2 regions of the uncultured Paraglaciecola sp. genome follow, and region 1 is predicted to be linked to the other one. Evidence: predicted binding sites of a transcription regulator. Region 1 holds the regulator's gene; the other holds the start of a gene.
What was found. The regulator sigma-54, encoded in region 1, starts transcription at its own class of promoters, with help from an activator protein. The targets are predictions, from matches to a motif close to GTTGGCACGNNNNTNGNNT.

Region 1 (8,135 bases):
GGCTACGGGATCAAAGCATTACAAAAAATTGGTGTGCAAGTTGCAGTTATCACTGGGCGTAATTCAAATATGGTAGAGCAGCGGATGACATCTCTAGGAGTTCAACATATTTATCAAGGCTGTGAAGACAAACAGCCAGCTTTGCAAGCCATACAAAATAAAATATCCGTTACTATAAGTGAGACTGCTGCAATAGGGGATGATATGCCTGACTTAGGCATGTTTAAGGTGTCGCAATGTAATATATGTGTACAAGATGGCCACCCGCTTTTAGCTGCACAGGCGCACTATCAGACTCGGACTAAAGGTGGATTTGGGGCAGTGCGTGAATTATGCGATTTAATCCTGCTGTCTCATGGGCAGTTACATACCATACACAGCGCCAGTATATGAATCGCGTTACCCTGTGTATTGTGGTGTTATTTTTACTAGCATTAGCCTTGAGTCTTCCCGGATGGCTTGCTAAAGAAGTATTAAAGGTAGACTCGCAAACAGAAGACGCTTGGGTTCCTAATTACCTAGCAAGTAAGATGCGCAGTACATTGTATGATAAATTGGGACAGATAAATCATCAGGTTTTTGCCCAAAAGATGGAAAATTTTGACCTCCTTGGGTTCACATTGTTTAAACAACCTAACTATTTGTTATTTGCTCAATCACTTCATCCATGGAAAGTAGACGCACAGGAAGGGACATTATATGAAGATCAACGGATCCAATTTGAAACCGATGTAGAAATCACCAGCCTTGATAAGAAAGGTTATATACAAGTCATCCGCACCAATTTTGTCGAAGTAAACCTAGTGGAAAAGACCATGTATTCAGATCAGCCAGTCGAAATTATTGGCCCAAATTATGTGATAAACAGTAATGGCTTCACCGCTAGCCTAGAAACCCAAAAATATGAGTTATTAGACCATGTTAAAACCGTTTACCAACCGTCTGTTCCGTACTAGTTTTTTAGCAACGTTATTATTTTCGACTAATAGTTATGCTGGGAAAGATGATTTTACTAAAAAAATTGAACTGGCTTCCTTGTACCAAAATGCTGATGGCATTGCCAAAAGAGCAACTTACCAAGGCAATGTTGTGATCCTACAAGGATCTTTAAAAGTCAGTGCAGATGATTTAGAAATTGATGCCAGCAAGGGTGAAGGCAATGAAATATTTATCGCCACTGGTAACCCTGCTACATATTCTCAACAACAAGAAGATGGCAGCATGGTCACTGCCAAGGCAGATAAGATTGAATACCATCGTCAAACTCGCTCCCTATCATTAGAGGGGAATGCTGAGATAAAGCAGAATTCTAGTAGTGTGCAAGGCAAATCAATCACATTTAATATGGAACTTGAACAAATCATAGCTCAAGGTAGCGATCAAGAAAGTGGCCGTGTTATTACCACATTCCAGCCTGTATCAAAGCCTAAAGAACTTGAAACAGCCCAACAGGATGAACAACCTTAATGGCCGTATTGAAAGCCACACATTTAGCTAAGTCTTATAAGTCTAGACAAGTTGTAAGAGATGTCAGCATTGAAGTATCGACTGGTCAAATAGTGGGTTTATTAGGACCAAATGGCGCTGGTAAAACCACCACTTTTTATATGATTGTTGGGCTAGTACCTTTAGACAAAGGTGACATCTATATTGATCAACAGAATCTTACTCTGCAACCAATGCATGTGCGTGCTAGGCAAGGCATAGGTTATTTACCACAAGAAGCATCAATATTCAGAAAGCTAACCGTATATCAAAATCTGATGGCGATATTACAAACTCGTAAAGAATTATCAAAAGAACAGCGAGAACAACAGGCCGACTCATTATTGGACGAATTTAATATCAACCATATTCGCAATAGTTTAGGTATGAGTCTGTCTGGCGGTGAACGCAGAAGAGTAGAAATTGCGCGAGCCTTGGCGGCTGATCCAGAATTTATATTATTAGACGAACCCTTTGCTGGGGTTGATCCCATTTCAGTTAACGACATAAAAAAAATAATTCAACAATTACGCGATAGAGGTCTAGGTGTATTAATTACCGATCATAACGTGCGTGAAACCTTAGATGTATGTGAAAAAGCATATATAGTGAGCCATGGCGAGTTGATAGCTTCTGGCACTTCGGAAGAAGTTTTAAGTGATCAACGTGTAAGAGATGTATACCTAGGTGAACAATTCAGGCTATAGTTAAAAGAATATTACTTAAAATATTAAGCTTCCAGCAAAGCTGTCAAGCAAGCGAACTTGATTAGTATTTTATGATTGATGTGGGATAACTTCGACAACACGCTGTAATTTCTAGAATGAAGAGTTCATCTCGTCTGATAACAACAACAGATTAAACATAAGAAGTTAATGAAACCCTCTTTACAGTTAAGATTTAGCCAACAACTTACAATGACACCGCAGCTGCAACAAGCCATAAAGCTATTGCAATTGTCTACTTTGGATTTACAAGCTGAAATTCAAGAAGCCTTAGACTCTAACCCGTTGTTAGAAGTAAACGAGTCAGATGACAGTGGTAGTGGCGAAAAAGCCCTTGAAACTAACCACAGTGCCGATAATAAAGATAGCGACAGCACTCAAGTTGAAGTCAATGCGGATAGTGTCGATAGCGGCGATGCCCTGCAAAATAATGACATACCAGAGGATTTACCCTTAGACAGTACTTGGGATGAATATTTAAGTGCTTCATCAGCCCCTTCCTCTATGAGCAGTGCAGGATCAGCAGGCGATGATGATCAAGTATTTCAAGGCGAAACCACAGAAAATATTCAAGACCATTTGCTTTGGCAAATGCGTTTAACCCATTTTAGCGATACCGATATTGCTATTGCTATGGCCATTATCGATTCTATCGATGAAGCCGGTTATTTGACTATTAGCACTGAAGAAGTCCTAGCCAGTATGGATGACGAAGAGATTGAACTGGACGAAGTTGCAGTAGTACTTAAACGCATCCAGATGTTTGATCCCATAGGCTCAGGCGCTCGCAGCGCCCAAGAATGTTTACTAATCCAATTACGGCAGTTTGCATCAGATACACCTTGGTTAGAAGAAGCCAAGTTGTTGATTACTGATTACTGCGATCTGATAGGCAGTAAAGACTATCGTACTCTAATGCGAAAAACTCGTCTCAAAGAAGAAGAGTTGCGGGAAGCCATGCGTCTGTTGCAAACCCTTAATCCTAGGCCAGGTACTGCCATAGTCACAGGTGAATCAGATTACGTTATCCCTGATGTATCTGTTTCTAAGAAAAATGGCCGATGGAAAGTAGAACTTAACCCAGATAGCCTTCCTAAACTCAACGTCAATCAGCAATATGCAGCGATGAGCAAAAGTGTTAAGAACACTTCAGACAGTCAATTTATTCGTTCACATTTACAAGAGGCAAAGTGGTTTATTAAAAGTGTTGAAAGCCGCAACGAAACTCTTCTTAAAGTGTCTAACTGCATAGTGCAGCAACAAATGGGTTTTTTTGAACATGGCCCCGAAATGATGAGACCTATGGTGTTGAACGATGTCGCTGAAATGGTAGATATGCACGAATCCACTATTTCGCGAGTTACAACACAAAAATACATGCATACACCAAGAGGTATTTTTGAGCTGAAATACTTCTTCTCTAGCCATGTAGCCACAGATGCAGGCGGAGAATGTTCATCAACTGCAATAAGGGCATTGATTAAAAAGTTAGTAGCTGCAGAAAAACCCAGTAAACCTTTAAGCGATAGCAAAATTGCTCAGGTGTTGGCCGACCAAGGCATTATGGTAGCGCGGCGAACAATAGCAAAATACCGGGAGTCACTCATGATCCCACCATCTAACCAACGTAAGAGCCTGCTTTAGGCGAATTGAAGAAGGAATAGGCGATATGCAAATTAACCTTACCGGCCATCATGTAGATATTACAGATTCTTTAAGAGATTACGTACATACGAAATTTACTAAACTAGAACGACATTTTGAGCATATAAATAATGTTCATGTAATATTAAATGTGGAAAAGCTTAATCAAAAAGCGGAAGCCACTTTACACCTCAGTGGAACAGAGGTGTTTGCTACATCTGAACAGTCAGATATGTATGCAGCAATAGATGCTTTAATCGATAAACTTGACCGCCAAGTGATTAAGCACAAGGAAAAAATTAAACGCCATTGATAGCGTCAACGATAAACCACAATTAGAATTCATAATGGAAATAAAAGATATTCTTCATCCTGACTGTACTTTATGTGCAGTTCAAGGAACCAGTAAAAAACGAGTACTTGAACTTATTAGTCAAATTGCTAACCAACATTTAATTGATGTTGATATTGACCAAGCTACTATTTTGTCTAGTCTGACATGCAGAGAAAAAATGGGCAGCACTGGCATTGGCAATGGTATTGCCCTGCCACATGGTCGCCTACAAGAACTAGAAAATGTTATGGCTATTGTATTGACCAGTAAAAAACCAATCGATTATGACGCCATAGACAATGCGCCTGTTGATATCTTTTTTGCTATTTTAGTACCCGAAGACAAAGCATCTGAACACTTAGGCACTTTGTCTGCTATTGCCACGAAACTAAACAATAAGGACACGTTAAGCCTAATGCGCCAAGCAAAAACAGACCAAGAGTTATTTGAGGCACTAGGATAAATGAAACTTATCATTATTAGTGGGCGTTCTGGCTCAGGTAAATCTATAGTGCTGCGCTCATTAGAAGATCTTGGCTATTATTGTGTGGATAATATTCCAGTTAACCTTTTACCCACACTCACTCATACTGTAGTTGATGAATACGACCAAGTGGCCGTTAGCATCGATGTCCGTAACTTACCAAAAGATCCTAATGAGCTAGTCGAAATTCTTGATTATCTGCCCTCCACTTGGGATATGACCATACTTTATTTAGATGCCAGCGATGACATGTTGATTAGACGTTTTAGCGAAACAAGACGACTGCATCCTTTATCCAAACAAAATAAGTCTTTGTCTGATGCTATCCAAGCAGAAAGCCAATTACTCGCACCTATTGCCGAACGTGCTGATTTGTATATAGACACTGACCAACTGTCGGTCCATCAGCTTGCTGAATTAGTCCGTGAACGCATTTTAGGTAAAAAAAGTTCTAGACTGGTCTTGGTATTCGAATCCTTTGGCTTTAAGCATGGCATACCAAAAGATGCAGATTATGTTTTTGATGGTCGCTTCTTACCTAACCCTCATTGGGAACCGGACCTCAAACACTTAACAGGGTTAGATGCACCGGTGCAGATATTTTTGGGCTCGCAACCCATAGTGACTAAGTTTATTTGGCAAATTCAAAACTTAATTTCCACATGGTTACCCCATTTAGAGCGCAACAATCGCAGTTATGTCACCGTAGCGATTGGTTGCACGGGCGGCCAACATAGATCCGTTTTTGTTGCTGAAATGTTAGCCAAAAATTTCAGTAACTCTCACCCTGATGTACAAATTCGCCACCGCGAACAAAACTGATGCCTAGTTTCGAAAAGACACTGGTGATCGTTAACAAATTAGGGCTTCACGCAAGAGCAGCCACGCAGCTTGTTCAGCTAACCAATAAGTTTGATGCACAAATCACGCTACACCAAGGCGATAAGCAAGCCTCAGCCAACAGCGTACTTGGCTTAATGATGCTCGAAAGCCACCAAGGTAAAGAAGTGCGAGTCGTCAGTGAAGGTAAAGATGCACAAGCAGCAATGGACGCGGTAGAAACCTTGATCGTCACTAAGTTTAATGAGGAGGAATAATAAGCTCTGAATAACACTTTTTGTTTATAAGTAGAAATGAAAAGCTTCGCTTCGCGCCATCGTCCCGCGCGGTCGCCACCCTCTAACCGGTTACACTTTTTATACTGTGTTTCTTTGCACTTTATACTAATCAGAAATTATCCTTATCGACAGAAAGGCGACGTTGAGCATTCTCAACTGAAATAAAGCCAAGTCGCCAGACAACTAAACGAAAGACCAAGAAAGACGTTAGACTATGAGACACCAGCAGAGCGATTTAACCAGTGTGTTGCAGTGACCAGTTGAACTCACACCTGATAGCTGACCTAAGCTTTTGTTGATTTTTAGCAACGATGTTCGACGAGAATGCCCTATATGGAAAATTTCATCGGAGTATTTTTATTAATAACACCTTTACCTTACTTCGGTTTCTAAATAAAAGGTGTCTACAAATTTAGGAGAATAACACTATGCTGTGTTAAACATGAGAGATACTGTCTTGTAGTGATAACTGTATTTTTAACTTAAAGAGGGCTCTCGTCTCTTGGTACATCCATATTTTCACTTGGAAAGGTGGCTATCACTGCGAGCGATGCTACGTAGAAACCTGCAGCAAATTGCAAAAACCACTAATATGTTTTAGGAAACCGTTATCACTTAGAATCTGTATATCAATCGGCATTATGCCAAATAAAATAGATACAATTAATGCTGTCCCAACTGGCCAAAATATGCCTAACTGGACTTGACTGGCACACTTCACCTCATGACCCACATTCACCAAAGTCTATATGTTTTTTTCTCACTGCAAATTCGTGACTTAAGCCCTTAATACACGAGTGCATTATATAGGTTCTTTGCTGAATGCCGCTCACAGCTGTTGAGTGAAAAACTGGTACGCACTACGGTCTTGATTCTTTTGGGCTAAATAAACACCGAGTTCCAGTAAGTTTTGCCTGTCGGCATAGCGTTTGACGATCATTTGAAGGGTGTTCAAGGCTTTCTTTGACTGTCCTTGTCCATCCATCGACAGGATGTAGGCGTAGGCGTATTGGCTATTTTGCGGCAACAAGTCATAGGCTTTTTTAAATGAAGTCAGTGCAACGGTGTGCTGTTGTTGCCTGACTAAATGCAGGGCAGCTTCTCATAACTCCATGCGTTATGACTTTGAGATAACAGTACCTCCCATTGACTTTATTGTTGAAATTTTGGCCGGATACCTCGGTGAACATGGCGGGGTAAGGATGACGGGGGGTGGTTTTGGTGGCTGCATTGTTGCCCTGATGCCCCACGCCATGGTGGAAGGGGCTAAGCTCTTACTTGCGCAGCGTTATTTTGCGCACAGCGGCATCACAGAAGATGTTTATATTTGCAGTGCCAGTGACGGTGCCGGTGAAATTGCACCGTAATAGCAATCCAGCCTAGCGCATGCTCGTAAGACACCCGCATACCACCAACAGGATACTTCCCAGGATGATACCGCTCGATGTACAAACTAAATTGCGGTACTCAATATATGTCTAACCTAGAACAACAAGGATACTAATCAAATGCAAACTATCTTGGTAACGGGAGGCGATGGTTACATTGGCAGCCATAGGGTTTTGCAATTATTGGAAACGGATCATCAAGTTATCGTATTGGACAATCTGTGCAATGCCTCTAACGAGTCGCTTAAACGAGTGGAAGCCTTGACGGGTAAAAAAACCATCTTTGTTGAGGCAGATATCCGTGACAACACCATCTAAGAGCTGGTTGATCTTCCCCTATTTTTGTGATCAATTTATATAATAATTTTCCTGCCAATCTGTTTTTTTAAGTTGAAAATTGATATCACTTAAGTCAGCTATGTCGCATTGCAGACCATCAAAACCAGTTTTATCAAGCTACCGCCAATGGCGGCTTTTGGCACATGGCCGAAGGATAGAGAACGTTCCTAAAGATGGGTTTTAATAGCGAAATGAACCAATATTACTCTAAGTGCTAATGACCGCTTTGTCGGCAGACTGTGTAAAAACTCCTATTACAACCGCCAAATCTTACCCTCTGTGATACTCAACCTTCCAAATGACTTAGTCACTGATTATTAGCGTTAGCACGGAATTTTGGATTTGGAGTGTTAAGGCGGGTTGTTGATGATAAAAGTGACGTTTGAAGGCAGTTTTATCTCATGAAATCAGGCTAAATCTCCCCTTATTGCCTGATGGCCTCCATCAAACCAGTTGTCCCCATTATTGTCATCATTCTCTTCAGGTTATAAGCCAGCACATGCAGGTTCATCTCGATACTGACATTCTTTCTACGCTTCATTAAAAAGTGTGTCGCGCCCATCCACATTTTGATAGTACCAAACGGATGCTCCACAGTTTGTTTTCTCACAACCGATA
Region 2 (8,135 bases), on a different contig from region 1:
ACCTATTGTTATGCTGTGCTAATTAGATGCGTGATAACATTAAGATAATGTTTTTATCTTCTTTCTCTAAGAAACTTAATGTTAGTTGAATTATTACTTAAACCTATAAATAGTTTCCTTCAATGCCCAACCCCACAGAGCTGGGTTGACGAAGCAATCAAACCTAAAAACCTGCCAAACTTGCTGCGGGACCATGCTAATTGTGAACTTAAAGCAGCGCAAACCGCTATGTTGCTTTTACGTCGTTATGCTGTAGATCAGCAAAGTAGTAATGCGCTGCTAGCATGGTTAAAGCCTTATGAGGATTTTGTTTACCGTAAAATTGGCAATGGTGACTTTAGTGATTATATGAGTCTGTCAAAAAGACTGATCAGTAAATCTGACTTTGAACATGGCGACGAGCTGATCAGTAAAATGGTGTTATTGATTAAAGAAGAGTTACATCATTTTGAACAGGTGTGGGAAATTATGCAAAGTAGGGGAGTGGCTTACGATAACCTTAGTGCTTCTGGTTATGCTCGGGGCATGATGAAAGGGGTTCGCACACATGAACCAGCCAAACTCAGTGATACGCTAATTTGTGGCGCTTATATTGAAGCCCGTTCTTGTGAACGATTTGCCAAGTTAGCCCCATGTTTAGATACTGAACTAGAGGCGTTTTATACGTCTTTATTACGTTCAGAGGCGAGGCATTTTCAAGACTATTTAACCTTAGCGACCAAAGTTAGTGAGACAAATATTGATGAACGAGTCACTTTTTTTGGTGAAAAAGAAGCCAAGCTAATTCAAATGCCAGATCAAGAGTTTCGTTTTCATAGTGGCTTGCCTCAGCCATAACTTGGGCCGGGCATATATAGTGTGTGGCTGGTCTGCCTGTTAATTAGTCATCTTTTACATGAAACAGTGTAATGAGAGTAGAGCCAGTAACTTTGATGCGTGAATGGTGTTTATTCGAATTTGTTGGGCTGGTTGAGCAACCGAGTAAAGTGAATACTCCAATGACAGCGAATAAGTATTTAATCAACGATTTTATGCCTTTAATAAAGATGCCATAACTTAACGACTTTGTTACTCGATCAATTATTCTTGAGCTGGTAGGGTGATTCCGCCGGCAATTGAGCACGGCAATTGATGACCACTTAGTTAGTAGCAATTCCATGGGACGTTTACTGCGAACAAGTCTCACCCTCCTTGATTCAGTCATCTAAGTGATTGGCGTAATAATTGCTATTGCTAAATACTGAATAGTTTATATTTGATATTGGATTTGTGCATGAGATTACTTTCAAAATACTGGTTTTTGATTTCTGTTTTTATGGCCCTTTCAGCATGCTCTGTTTTTGAGTTTGAGCAAACATCTAGACTATGCGTTGACGACAATGGAAATTTTGATGAGTGCGCAAATATTGGTCTTGAAAAGCAGGATATGCAACAAGACTCCAGTTTGTTTAAATCAGGGCTGCATTTTGTAACACTTAACGAATACACCCAGCAAATAGCGTTGGAGTTAAAAAGTAATATGCCCATATCGGGGTTGAATGTCTCTGTTATTGTACTACCTTTTGTTGCAAAAAATGGATTAATGGGAGGCGATGATATTTTAGGCCACGATTTGGCTGATTATTTGACTAATGATTTAAGTGACCTCGGTGTGAGAACCAGTGAAGGAAGTCTAGGGGGATACTTATATTTAACGAGACAGGGGTATATTGAGTTTTCTGCTGAGCAACAAGAAGTATTCTCAGAGCTCAACGTCTCACATGTTTTAACAGGCTATATACGAAAAATACATAATGGCCTGATGTTGAGTACTAGGATAGTAGAATTGAAAAATGGCAAATTAGTCGCCTCTAGTAATAAAGTATTACCCAATATTGTTATTAATAGTGTCTTATAATCAAGAGGTATCCGCTTTTAGTAAGGTAATTTATGATTATAAGTGAAAGCATTTTTACCTGAAAAAGTTTATATTACATAATTTTAAGAAATCATAAAAATAGTGAGTTTTGGAAAAAAGCTAAGGCTTCCTAGCAATATTGAACAAATATATTCAACTGCGAAGATACTATATTTTAAGTAAAAATCAGTTGTTAAATTCATCTTGTTTTTTGACCTGATAGAACAAAGTAAAGTAATGTTTAAACTGGTCTGAAATTTTGATCTAATGGAAACCTGTTTTCTAACAACGATATTTCTTATTTATTTTAAGATCTGTAGTATTTCTTAGTCCATTGAAGAAATTGCAACCTCTGATTTATAGTGCTCTTCTCTGACCTTATTTAATTTGATATCAAAGAAACAAGTTTGGGAGTCATTTTAGGCTGGTCTTCAATATTTTGGGTAAGCCCTCCAATTAAGTCTTTAACTATTCCATTGGGTATAAAATGCTGTGCAGATGCCACCACTTCCTTTGATTTTAAGCCAACTATTCTGGCGTTGATTAGATATCCCTCTGTATGTTTCAACATAGTGCCGCCGACAATATATTTGGCGGCCATATCTCCCGGCAATTCTTTATAATCTTTAGTAAAAGCAAAATCGCCTTGCTCGGTAATTCTTGCAAACCCAGTGGTTTTTAGTCGATAACAGGAATACCAAATTTATGTATTTCATGAATTAAGCTTTCAGCCATCTGATTACCTAGTAAACTTGACTGATTGTAATCACTATCAAGCATTACAAAACTTACAACGGCTAATGGCGTAGATGAATTAACATACTGTAAATTGGCCACCAAATCTTGCATTAAGCCCCTAGCATAATGATTAATATTAAGTTTTGTTGCTGATATTGATGGACTTTCTTGGCGTCCTTGTTTGGGATTTTGCATACCGTCTGGATGTTGCAAGTGGATTGAGTAAGATTGTTCCATTTCCTTTGAAAGTCCAGCTGAATGATTGTTAGCAAATCTGTCTTTGAACTGATGCTGAAACATAAGGCTCGACTCAAATGGAGTTGAGGGTTCTGAAGTCTGCGTTATGATGGATGCATAGGGTTCTTGCACGTTTTCGTCGATAAATGTAGCGCACCCACATAAGGTAGAGCTTGCTAATAATCCTAATATTGATAGTTTCATTGTGCTCTCCTAATATCCATTTCGATAGATTTGGTTGTTTTTAAGTGTTACTTTCGATTGACTCCACATAACATCATTTGGCACATAATCTGTTGCCGCTGCTAGTATAATGTTTCCTGGAACCTGTATTAATCTAATATTCACTATGCAGTTGTTTTCTTGCAACGTGTAGGTACCGGTTAAAAAATAGTCTGCTGTTATTGCGGGATTTAATTCATTCAGTTGCCTACTCAACATTTTGTCAGCTTGCTCGCTGATTTTTATGTTTGGCATCGTTTTATATTCTATAACTTTCAAACCAGCCTGCGTGGCGAAGGTCATTAAGCTTTCATGAATTTGCAAACCTAATGCCAAGTGGGAAGGCAAAGACTCGCCGTTAGAATACATAGTCGGTAAAATTGTGCCGACAGCCATCGTGTTAGATATGTCAATCAATTGGGATGTACTTAATAATTGTCTAGCGAGTTTTTCTACATGTCTATGTAGTGTGTTTGATGGACTATCATTTGTGGCCGTCACATCAATTAAATCTTTACTTTCATCCATCAAATCCGTCAGGGCACAACCAGAGGCCAAAGTACCAATTAGGATCATTAAACATAAAGTGCGCATAGAGTGTATATCTTTAGTGAAAGCTTATAACTGAAGTAGCAATATAAGTGCCGATAAGGTTGCAGGTGAAATTATTTCTATTCACTCAAATAGGTTTAAAAAGCAGAATATAGAATTATTGCAACGAACCTGAACTAAGCTTTCAAATTTGATCTAAGTCTAACGAAATATTTTGATTACCTAACCTCTCTTACAGGTGACTACATTATCAGGAAAATTTATGCGCCTGTTGAATCTGTATACCCCTTTACACAAGTTACTGGATAAGAGTTTGGTATTTGAAGGGCTTGCGCCTTTGTTACTTAGGCTCTATTTAGCACCCGTGATGATCCAAGGTGGTTGGACTAAATATCAGGGGTTTGATGGCATTCTAGATTGGTTTGGTCATGCAGATTATGGTTTAGGTTTGCCTTTTCCGTTCGTTCTGGCTTTTCTTGCCACTGCAGCTGAGTTGGTGGGGGGACTGTTTTTGCTTATTGGTTTGGCAACGCGCTGGGTAAGTATTCCGTTGATGCTCACTATGTTAGTGGCTGCGTTTACAGTGCATTGGCCAAATGGTTGGGCAGCGATTGCTGATGCCAACAGCTGGATGTCAGACGGTACTATTATACTTAACGAAGCAGTGTTAAATATGCCAGATAAATTAGCCGCCGCTAAAGTCGTGTTGCAAGCACATGGCAACTATGAACGGCTGACATCAAGTGGAAAATTGGTTGTGCTCAACAATGGAATTGAATTTGCTATGACTTATTTCATCATGCTGCTTTCATTGTTTTTTAGCGGTGGAGGTAAGTACACCAGTGTTGATTTCTTCTTAGCGAAAAAATTTATCGCTAAGACATAAAAAAAAACGGCGCGCCAGCGCCTTTTTTATTAGAATAAAGCCAAGATTAAAATGTACGGATAACCACATGCTGGCGTTAGACCTATTACTCAATCGATGTTCTCAACCTCGTTTACAAGCTCCGGCTCCAGAAGGCCAAGCGTTAGAAAATATCAAACAAGCCGCATTACGCGCCCCAGACCATGCCTGCTTATCACCATGGAAGTTTATTGTGTGTCAAAACCAGGGGTTAATACGCCTAGGTGAAATATTTGAACAAGCGGCCATCTTTGCTGATAAAAGCGAAAAAGAAATAGAGCGTGCACCGCAATTGCCGTTACGAGCGCCTATGGTGATGGTGGCGATAGCCAAATACACCAATCACAAAAAAGTGCCTTGGGTAGAACAAGTGGCCTCAGCATCTTGTGCAGTGCACGCCATGCAAATGGCTGCAGTGGCTCAAGGTTTTGCCGGTGTTTGGCGCACTGGCAGTTTTGCCCAAGACCCCATTGTAAAGCAGGCCTTTGAATTAGCCGAGCAAGATGAAATAGTCGGTTTTCTTTATTTAGGCTCGTCTGCTGTAACCCGTCTTCCAAAGCCGAAAAAAAATAGTGCAACGTTTTTTGAAAATTGGAATTAAATCTAGTTTAGGTGATAAAAAAGCGCTCGACCTTCTTTATGGTTCAAGCGCTTTTTTGTTTTGAGGTTCGACCTTGGAATATGTTTTCGAATTTGCTTTAACTATTCTTCAGTATCGTCCTCAGGCTTCAATACTACTCTTGGCTTACGCTTCATTGGCATGTCACCCGCGTCTTTACCTTGCATAGTTCTCACACGGTTAGGCGTTTGTTGAGGTTTAGCCTGTTTAGTAACCTTTTTATTGATCGATTTTTTGCTTAACGCTACTTTAGTTTTAGCCGGTTTTAAGCCTTTAAACTTGGCCGTTAAACCTTCAATCTGACTAAATTCCATGTTTTGCTGCATAAAACTTTTGATGGCTAAAAAGCTAAACCAATCTTTTGGCCCAACAAAGGATACCGCTTGGCCTTTGTTGCCTGCTCGTCCAGTTCTACCGACTCTATGCACGTATTCATCAGCTAATTTAGGTAAATCAAAATTGACTACTAAAGCAACATTGAGCAAGTCCAAACCGCGAGAGGCGATATCGGTGGTGACTAATATGTGGTGCTGACCTCGGCCAAACTCACTCATAATATTATTACGCTGTCCTTGTGTGAGCTCGCCACTTAACGCAACGGCATGTAACCCTTGCTCTTTAAGTAAGACTGTTAATCTTTCTGTATCAGTACGGGTGGCAGTGAATACTATTATTTGACGGTATTCTTGCTGATTGATCATATGACTTAATAATAACTCTTTGTGCGTCACATGATCTGCTAAGTAAAACTGTTGTTGAATATCTTTATGTTCCTCACCCGCAGAGCCAACACTGATGCGTTGTGGGCTTTTTAATAGGGTTTGAGTTAGTTCATGCATTGCGGCACTGTCTAAAGTTGCAGAAAACATCATGGATTGGCGTTTACGATGATCCGCCGCTTGATTGATAAGTCTAAGCTGAGAGGCAAAACCTAAGTCTAACATTCTGTCTGCTTCATCTAATATCAGCATTTCAAGCCCGTTTAAGAATAACGATTTGCCTGCAAGATGATCCGCGACGCGACCTGCTGTACCTACAATAAATTGTGGATGATGTTTAAGGACCTTCACTTGGTCGTTAAAGTTTTCACCCCCTAATATCAAAGCAGCTTTTAGCTGCTGTTTCGCAATTAATCCTTTGAGCTGCAAAAATACTTGTTTGGCGAGCTCTCGTGTCGGCGCCAAAATAAGCACTCTTGGGTCGCGACGGCTTAAAGGCTGCTTGGTTAACACTCTCTGTACTGCTGGTAATAGAAACGCTAGTGTTTTTCCAGAGCCGGTTTTGGATGAGGCAATTAAGTCTTTACCCATCAAGCCGTAAGGGATCGCCTTACTTTGGATTTCTGTAGGTGTATCAAGCCCTTTAATTTCAAGGGCTTTTGATAAATTATGATGTAAAGGTAGGTCGGTAAATTGCAAAAGACATGCTCTAATAACTGATATAAAGCGATTATACTAGGCTGTTGGCAATAGTGTCGGTTTATTTCAAAACATCATTTCTGGCACATCGTTACTGACGACTAATTTGCCTGCTGTTTTGGATTGAATTTCAGCAACTGACACCCCCGGCGCTCGTTCAACTAAATGAAAGGCTCCCTCTTTTACTTCGAACACGGCCAAGTCAGTAATGATTTTGTTAATACAATTTACCCCAGTTAAGGGTAGGGTACATTGCTCTAACAGCTTTGAATTTCCATGTTTATCAGCGTGGGTCATAGTCACAATAATATTTTGTGCACCTGCGACTAAGTCCATTGCGCCGCCCATGCCTTTAATAAGTTTGCCGGGGATCATCCATGAAGCAATACTGCCATTAGAGTCTACCTCAAATGCACCCAGTACTGTTAAGTCCACATGTCCCCCACGGATCATCGCAAAACTTTCTGCTGAATTAAAAATAGACGCACCTGTTGCAGCCGTCACCGTTTCTTTGCCGGCATTAATCATGTCTGCGTCTACTCGCTCTTCAGTGGGGTAGGGTCCCATGCCGAGTAAACCATTTTCTGATTGCAGCATCACTTCGATATCATCCGCTACATAGTTAGCAGCTAGGGTCGGGATGCCAATACCTAAATTAATATAGTGACCATCACAAAATTCTTGTGCTACTCGCATTGCAATTTGTTCTCTGCTTAATGACATAATAATGACCTATTGGTTGCTGTTATCTGATGAGAGGATTTTACGTTCGATACGTTTTTCAAAGTTGCCTACTATGATCCTATCAACGTATATTCCAGGTGTGTGTATTTCGCTAGGAGATAATTCTCCTGGCTCTACTATTTCTTCAACTTCTAATACGGTTATTTTCCCTGCCGTAGCGGCCATAGGGTTGAAGTTTTGTGCCGTATAGCGATAAATACAGTTTCCGTAACGGTCGGCTTTATAGGCTTTAATAATGGCAAAATCACCGGTGATCGACTCTTCGAGAATATAATCACGACCATTAAATTTTCGGGTCTCTTTACCTTCACCTACAGGAGTACCAAAACCGGTTGCTGTATAAAAAGCCGGAATACCTGCGCCGCCTGCTCGCATTTTTTCAGCTAACGTTCCTTGTGGTGTGAGTTCGACTTCTAGCTCGCCATTTAATAATTGCTGCTCAAATAAGGCGTTTTCCCCCACATAGGATGACACCATTTTTTTGATCTGTTTTTCTTCTAACAACAGGCCTAAACCAAATCCGTCAACACCGCAATTGTTGGAGACTATCGTTAAACCTTTGGTATTCATCTTTTGTATTTGCGCAATGAGTCCCTCAGGTATGCCGCAAAGGCCAAAGCCGCCAGCTATTACTGTCATATTGTCTTGTAAACCGGCCATTGCCGCTTCGTAACTGTCTACTACCTTGTTAAAACCTGCCATGATTTACTCTCAAGTTAAATAATTGAGTAGAGTGTAAAAGATACTTTTAAATAGTAAAATTGAATTAACATCTGTATTAATAGATTTTATTTATTAATCTTC

Region 2: the regulator sigma-54 is predicted to act here: its motif matches at 3,725-3,743, upstream of Q0Y52_RS15585 (FlgO family outer membrane protein).

Annotation. Positions count from the first base shown of each region.
Region 1 covers NZ_CALSOK010000014.1:117,165-125,299, reverse strand. Annotated here, with positions in the region: gene kdsC (3-deoxy-manno-octulosonate-8-phosphatase KdsC) at 1-393, shown strand, start outside; gene lptC (LPS export ABC transporter periplasmic protein LptC) at 390-956, shown strand; gene lptA (lipopolysaccharide transport periplasmic protein LptA) at 919-1,467, shown strand; gene lptB (LPS export ABC transporter ATP-binding protein) at 1,467-2,192, shown strand; gene Q0Y52_RS14150 (RNA polymerase factor sigma-54) at 2,361-3,854, shown strand; gene hpf (ribosome hibernation promoting factor) at 3,880-4,167, shown strand; gene ptsN (PTS IIA-like nitrogen regulatory protein PtsN) at 4,202-4,651, shown strand; gene rapZ (RNase adapter RapZ) at 4,652-5,494, shown strand; gene Q0Y52_RS14130 (HPr family phosphocarrier protein) at 5,494-5,769, shown strand; gene Q0Y52_RS14125 (hypothetical protein) at 6,620-6,820, opposite strand; gene Q0Y52_RS14120 (hypothetical protein) at 6,903-7,157, shown strand; partial or broken gene Q0Y52_RS14115 (SDR family NAD(P)-dependent oxidoreductase) at 7,299-7,484, shown strand; partial or broken gene Q0Y52_RS14110 (IS1182 family transposase) at 7,942-8,135, opposite strand, start outside.
Region 2 covers NZ_CALSOK010000017.1:12,819-20,953, reverse strand. Annotated here, with positions in the region: gene miaE (tRNA isopentenyl-2-thiomethyl-A-37 hydroxylase MiaE) at 79-837, shown strand; gene Q0Y52_RS15595 (FlgO family outer membrane protein) at 1,274-1,897, shown strand; partial or broken gene Q0Y52_RS15590 (FlgO family outer membrane protein) at 2,280-2,746, opposite strand; gene Q0Y52_RS15585 (FlgO family outer membrane protein) at 3,086-3,688, opposite strand; gene Q0Y52_RS15580 (DoxX family protein) at 3,909-4,532, shown strand; gene Q0Y52_RS15575 (NAD(P)H nitroreductase) at 4,600-5,151, shown strand; gene Q0Y52_RS15570 (DEAD/DEAH box helicase) at 5,253-6,587, opposite strand; gene Q0Y52_RS15565 (3-oxoacid CoA-transferase subunit B) at 6,654-7,310, opposite strand; gene Q0Y52_RS15560 (CoA transferase subunit A) at 7,320-8,033, opposite strand.